One region of the Micromonospora sp. C51 genome, then DNA from elsewhere that is predicted to be linked to it. Evidence: riboswitches for the same ligand, from Rfam matches in the RefSeq annotation. Region 1 holds a riboswitch; the other holds the start of a gene.
The links. A riboswitch is a leader RNA that binds a small molecule or an ion and turns the genes downstream of it on or off. The one in region 1 is predicted to bind thiamine pyrophosphate.

Region 1 (3,373 bases):
GCCGAGCAGCAGCAGGATCACCGCCTGCGCCTGCCGGTTCACAGCAGCACCGCCCCGGCGCCGACGGCGACCAACAGGGCCACCACGAAGGTGGTCGGCGCGAACCGGAAGGCGAAGCGGCGGCCGAACACACCGGCCTGCATCGAGATCAGCTTGAGATCGACCATCGGCCCCACCACCAGGAAGACCAGTCGGGACGTGAGCGAGAACTGGGACAGCGAGGCAGCGACGAAGGCGTCAGCCTCCGAGCAGAGCGAGAGCAGGACGGCGAGCAGCGCCAGCGCCAGGATCGACAGCCACGCGTTGTCGGCGAGGGTCTGCAACCACCGCTCCGGCACCAGCACGTTGATGCTGGCGGCGGCCATCGCACCGAGCACCAGGAAACCACCGGCGTGGGTCACGTCGTGGCGGACGGCGGCCCAGAAGGCCCGGCCCCGGGACGCGTCGTCCAGCTCCGGCCGGCGCGGCATCCTGATCCACTCGGTGCGCCCGAGCCGCAGCCAGAGCCACCCCATGATCATGGCGACGATCAGGCTGGCGACGCCCCGGGCGAGGACCATCTCGGGGTTGTTCGGGAAGGCGACCGCCGTGGCGGTGAGCACGATCGGGTTGACCGCCGGGGCGGCGAGCAGAAACGCCAGCGCGGCGGCCGGGGTCACGCCCCGCCGGATCAGTGACCCGGCGATCGGCACCGAGCCGCACTCGCAGCCCGGCAGCACCACCCCGGCCGCGCTGGCTGCCGGCACCGCCAACGCCGGGTGCCGGGGCAACGCCTTCGCCCAGAAGGATCGGGGCACGAAGACCGCGATCACGGCGGAGAGCAGCACTCCGAAGGCCAGGAACGGCACTGCCTGCACCATGATCGAGACGAAGACGGTGGTCCAGGTCTGGATGCGGGGATCGTCCAGGGCGGCGGCGATCGGCTCCCGAAAGATGATCAGGATGATCAGCAGCGCCGCGAGAACCTCCACCGAGCCGATCCGGTCACCGAGCCAGCGCCGGGGTGGCTCGCCACCGGCAGGCTCCGGTGGGCGCGTGCCGATGTCGACGCCCCCGGCCGAGGATCGGGGCTCAGGTTCGCCCGGCACGGCCCGGTCAGTGTCTGTGGTCACCCGTCACCCTTCGGCCGTGGCGGATCGGCGGACTGAGATTACCGTCCGGCGCGGATGACGTCGATGGATGTCACAGATTCGCCAAACTTCCGGGAGCCCCCCGGCCACCGGACCAATCGGAGGCGAGTAACCGTCGTGACCTGGGGAGATCACATTGCCGGTGGATCTTCCGTGGTGTTAGCGTCGGCGGGACAGACAACACCTCCGACAGGGGAGCGCACAGCGCTGAGAGTGCGGGTCCGCCCGCAGACCCTCCGTACCTGATCTGGGTAATGCCAGCGCAGGGAGTTCGGTCCACCTCCAGCCCGCCACCGTTCGGCGCCGCCGGCCGGGGCGTGCGTCTTGCCTGGTTCGCATCTGGACTGGGAGCAAACATCGTGCAGACCACTGACAGCAACCGCTGGCGCACCATCGACATCGTGGTGGCGTCGGTCATCGCCGTCACCTTCGGCGTCATCTTCTGGGCCTGGGGCGTGGTGTGGAGCGCCACCGAGGGCGCCTTCAGCTTCTTCCCGCCGGCGCAGACCCTCATCTACGGTGTCTGGCTGGTGCCGGCGGTGCTCGGCGGCCTGGTCATCCGCAAGCCCGGCGCCGCGCTGTACTGCGAACTGCTGGCCGCGATCATCTCGGCCCTGCTGGGCAGCCAGTGGGGCACCATCGTGCTGTTGCAGGGCCTGATGCAGGGGCTCGGCGCCGAGTTGGCCTTCGCCGCCTTCCGGTACCGGTCCTACCGGCTGCCGGTCGCCCTGCTGGCCGGCGCGCTGACCGGCCTGAGCGCGGCGATCTTCGACTTCGTCTACTGGAACGCCGAACGCGACATCGCCACCTACCGCCTGCCCTACGCCGCGCTCACCATCGTCAGCGCCACCGTTATCGCCGGCGCCGGCGCGCACGCCCTGACCCGCGCCCTCACCCGCACCGGCGTCCTGGACCGCTTCCCCGCCGCCCGCGAACGCCCCCTGGTCTGACCTCCCCGGAACTCAACGCGTTGATCATGAGGTTGGCGGCATTTTCGATCTCCACAGCAACGGTCAACCTCATGATCAACGGCGAGAAAGGAGGGTGGGATGGGTGAGGGGGTGTGGGTAAGGGGGTTTGGGTGGCGGCACGCGGGGCGGCGTGACTGGGCGGTGCGCGGGGTTGAGCTGCGGGTGGAGCGCGGCGAGAAGGTGCTGCTGCTGGGGGCGTCCGGGGCCGGCAAGAGCACGTTGCTGGCGGCGCTGGCCGGCCTGCTGCCCGAGGACTCCGGGGAGCACGAGGGCAGCATCGAGATCGACGGCCGGCCGGTCGAGGAGGCCCGGGACCGGGTCGGCATCGTCTTCCAGGACCCGCAGTCCCAGCTCGTCATGGCCCGCAGCGGCGACGACGTGGCGTTCGGGCTGGAGAACCGGGGCGTGCCGGCCGGACAGATCTGGCCGCGGGTGGACGAGGCGCTGCACCGGGTGGGCTTCCCGTACCACCGGGACCGGCCCACCGCGGCGCTCTCCGGCGGCGAACAACAGCGACTCGCCCTGGCCGGCGTGCTGGCGCTGCGTCCCGGTCTGCTGCTGCTGGACGAACCCACCGCCAACCTCGACCCGGCGGGCGCCGCCCTGATCCGCGCGGCGCTCGCCGGGGCGGTGAACGCCGACACCACCCTGATCCTGGTCGAGCACCGGGTCGCCGAGGCGCTGCCGCTGGTCGACCGGGTGGTGGTGCTCGAACCCGGCGGCGGGGTCCGCGCCGACGGCCCACCGGAGGCGGTCTTCGCCGCGCACGGCGACGCCCTCGCCGCCGAGGGGGTCTGGGTGCCCGGCCGGGAGATCCCACCACGCCGGGCCGCCGGCCCGGCCGGCGAGGTGCTGCTCACCGCCGAACAGCTCGGCCAGCCACCCCGGCTGGCCGCCACCGACCTGACCGTACGCGCCGGCGAGGCCCTCGCGGTGCTCGGGCCGAACGGCGCCGGGAAGTCCACCCTGGCGCTGCTGCTCGGCGGACTCCTCCGGCCCGGCACCGGGCGGCTGACGGCCAGCTCGGAACTGGCCGGCAAGGACTCGCGCACCGCACCGCACCGCTGGCGGGCACCGGCGCTGACCCGCCGGATCGGCTCGGTGTTCCAGAATCCCGAGCACCAGTTCGTCACCGGCACGGTCTTCGACGAACTGGCCCTGGGACCGAGGCGGACCGGGGTCTCCGAATCGGCGGTGCACGACCGCGTGACGGAACTGTTGAGCCGGCTGCGGCTGGATCGGCTCGCCGCCGCCAACCCGTACACCCTCTCC
Region 2 (3,373 bases), 150 kb from region 1:
GACCCGGTCACCGCCGCGCAGCACCGTCGCCGGCCAACCGGTACGCGGCACCACCTCACCGTTGACCGCCACCGCGACACCGCGCTGCTGGCCGGTGATGTCGCGGACCAGGTCGGCCACGGTCAGTCCGTCCGGCAGGCTGCGCCCGGCACCGTTCACCGTCAGTTCCACGAGTTGTCCTCCGTCGAGTACGGAAAAGTGCCAGCGACCGTTGCGCCCACGACGCCGGGCGGTTCGGCGAACCGGTCCGGCCGGAAGGGCGCCAGCAGTGCGTCGGAGTTGCCCTCCCCGGTGACCAGATCGGTGATCAGGTCTGCGGTGATCGGGGTCAGCACGATCCCGTGCCGGTGGTGACCGGTGGCGACCAGGACGTCCGGGTGCCCCGGCAACGGGCCCAGGATCGGCGCATTGTCCGGTGTGCCCGGGCGCAGCCCCGCCAGCGCCTCCACCAGGTCGTACTCGGCGATCTCGGGCAGCAGGTCGACGGCGGCCCGCAGCAGCCGCAGCACCGCTCCGGCGGAGACGTCCAGGTCGGAGCGCTCCTCGACGGTCGCGCCGACGACCACCTCGCCGCTGTCGCGCGGCACCAGGTAGACGTGCTCGCCATCGGCGTACCCCCGGATCACGTGCCGAAAGCCGGGCGGCCCGCCATCCGGCGCGCGCAGCCGCAGCACCTGTCCCTTGACCGGCCGGACCGGCAGGCCGGTCAGGGCCGCGCTGCCGCAGCCGGCGGCGACCACGGTCGCGCCGGCCGTGACGTCGGACAGCCGGCGCACCGGCTCGGCGACCAGCACCGCTCCCGCCCGCTCCGCCGCCAGCCGCAACGCCGGTACCAGCCGACGCGGGTCGACCTGATGGTCGGTGGCGGCGAGCGCGCCGCCGCGCACCCGGGGCGCCAGCGCCGGCTCGCGCTCGCGCAGCGGCGACGGGCGCAGGGGCGTCACCGGCAACCCCAGCTCCTGCTGGTACGCCCAGAGCCGACGCGCCTCGGCGAGGTCGTCGGCGGTCAGCCCGACCATCAGGGTGCCCTCGGTCCGGTAGCCGATGTCGGTGCCGGTCACCTCGGTCAGTTCGGCGGCGAACCCGGGCCAGCGGCCGGCCGACTCGGTCAGCAGGGCGGTCAGCTCCCGCTCGCCGAAGTACGCCTCGGCGACCGGTGCCAACATGCCGGCAGCCACGTACGAGGCACCCGACCCGGGTGCCGGATCGTGCACGACCACCCGCAACCCGCGCGCCGCGCACCGCCAGGCGACCGCCCACCCGATCGGACCGCCCCCCACGACGGCCACATCGGGACGGCGCTGCGGCACGTCGGTGGTGGCGGGGCGTCCGGTCATGCCAGCGCCCGAACCAGCTCGGCGGCGGCGCGGGCGGGATCGGTGGCTCCGGAGAGCGCACCGACCACCGCCACCCCGTACGCGCCGGCGGCCCGCAACCCGGGCACGTCCGCCGCCGTCACCCCACCGATGGCGATCACCGGCACCTCGACCGCCTCGACCACCGCCCGGACACCGGCCACACCGATCGGCGGTGGCAGCCCGTCCTTGGTGGCGGTGGCGCGGCACGGCCCCACCCCCAGGTAGCTCGCCCCGGCGGTTACCGCCGCGAGCGCGGTTGCCGGTTCCCGCGCGGTGGCACCCAGCACCGCCGCCGGTCCGAGCACCTCCCGGGCCGCCGCCACGGGCAGGTCGTCGGCACCGACGTGACCGCCGGCGGCGCCGGTGGCCAGTGCCACGTGCAGTCGGTCGTTGACCAGGCAGGGCACCCCGTACGGCGTGCCGAGGGCCAACACCTGCCGGGTCAGCTCGTACGCCTGCCGGTCCGTCTCGCTGTCCTCCACGCGGACCTGCACCACCAGCTGGCTGTGGGCCACCGGGAGCACGGCACGGAGCACGGCGAGCGGATCCCGCCCGGGTCGGGTGTCGGTGATCAGATGCAGTCGCCCCAGGGACGGCACGGCAACACTCCTCCCTGCGCCGGCATTACCCGGATCAGGTTCGACGGTCGGGGGCTCACAGCCCCCCTCTCAGCCCGGTACACCGGGCTCCCGTGGGTTCGTTGGGTGTCACCGTACGTCGTTTCGCCGGCTCCGCCAAGCCCGTCCCGCGCCGCCGGTGGCGGTGCGGGCCACCCGGTCATGCCGACTCCGCCACGGCCTGCTGAACGGACCCGCGGCAGCACGGCGGGCCGGAAAAAGGCCGGATATGCAGTGACTCACACCAATACAAATGGCCTCGTTACCAAAACGTTACAAGGCTCCACCTTGCTCGAAACTAGATTCACTAACGCAAATTGAGTGATCGGATCGGCTGAGTCGGCACCCAGACCTCGCTCGTCAGGTATGGGCGGTCGGACCGACGGGAGTGACCACCGCCGTCCACTCCGGACCGTCCCACGGACAGAGGAGATCTTCGTGCCCCGACTCAGTCGGCGCCGAGCCCCGCTCGCCGCAGTCACCATGGCGCTACTCGCCCTTGCACTCATCCTGGCCGCCGCACCGGCCCCGATCACCGGCCCCGCCGCCGCTCAGGCCGCCCGCCCCACCGTTCCGGTCGCCGCGGCGGCGGCGGAGCCGTTCTCCGTCCTGGTCTTCTCCAAGACCGCCGGATTCCGACACGACTCGATCCCGGCCGGCATCAGCGCGATCCAGCAACTCGGCACGGCGAACGGGTTCACCGTCACCACCACCGAGGACAGCGCCGCCTTCACCGACACCAACCTCGCCAGGTTCCAGGCGGTCATCTGGTTGTCGACCACGGGTGATGTGCTCAACGCCAGCCAGCAGGCGGCCTTCGAGCGATACATCCGCGCCGGTGGCGGATACGTCGGCGTGCACGCCGCGTCGGACACCGAGTACGACTGGGCCTGGTACGGCCAACTGGTCGGTGCCTACTTCAACAACCACCCGGCCAACCAGACGGCGACGGTGAAGGTCGAGGACACCACCCACGAGTCGACCCGGCACCTGCCGGAGCGGTGGTCCCGTTACGACGAGTGGTACAACTTCCGCACCAACCCCCGCGCCCGTCAGGTGCAGGTGCTGGCCTCGCTCGACGAGCGCAGCTACAGCCCGGGCAGCGGGGCGATGGGGCACGACCACCCGATCGCCTGGTGCCAGAACTTCGACGGTGGCCGGTCCTGGTACACAGGTGGCGGGCACACCCAGGATTCCTTCGCCAACGCCGAGTTCCGGCAACACCTGCTCGGTGGTATCCAGACCGCTGCCGGGGTGGTGCACGCCGACTGCGGTGCCGGTCGGGCCGCCAGCTTCGAGAAGGTGACCCTGGACAGCAACACCAGCAACCCGATGGAGCTGGACATCGCCCCCGACGGGCGGGTCTTCTACATCGAGCGCGACGGCCGGGTGCAGATC

Region 2: another riboswitch for thiamine pyrophosphate. It lies ahead of KBX50_RS10280 (thiamine phosphate synthase); the one in region 1 lies ahead of KBX50_RS09535 (ECF transporter S component).

The regions. Positions count from the first base shown of each region.
Region 1 covers NZ_JAGPXQ010000006.1:6,813-10,185, forward strand. Annotated here, with positions in the region: gene KBX50_RS09525 (TIGR03943 family protein) at 1-42, opposite strand, end outside; gene KBX50_RS09530 (permease) at 39-1,043, opposite strand; TPP riboswitch at 1,312-1,417, shown strand; gene KBX50_RS09535 (ECF transporter S component) at 1,490-2,080, shown strand; gene KBX50_RS09540 (ABC transporter ATP-binding protein) at 2,180-3,373, shown strand, end outside.
Region 2 covers NZ_JAGPXQ010000006.1:156,197-159,569, reverse strand. Annotated here, with positions in the region: gene thiS (sulfur carrier protein ThiS) at 1-171, opposite strand, end outside; gene thiO (glycine oxidase ThiO) at 162-1,337, opposite strand; gene KBX50_RS10280 (thiamine phosphate synthase) at 1,334-1,957, opposite strand; TPP riboswitch at 1,952-2,061, opposite strand; gene KBX50_RS10275 (ThuA domain-containing protein) at 2,459-3,373, shown strand, end outside.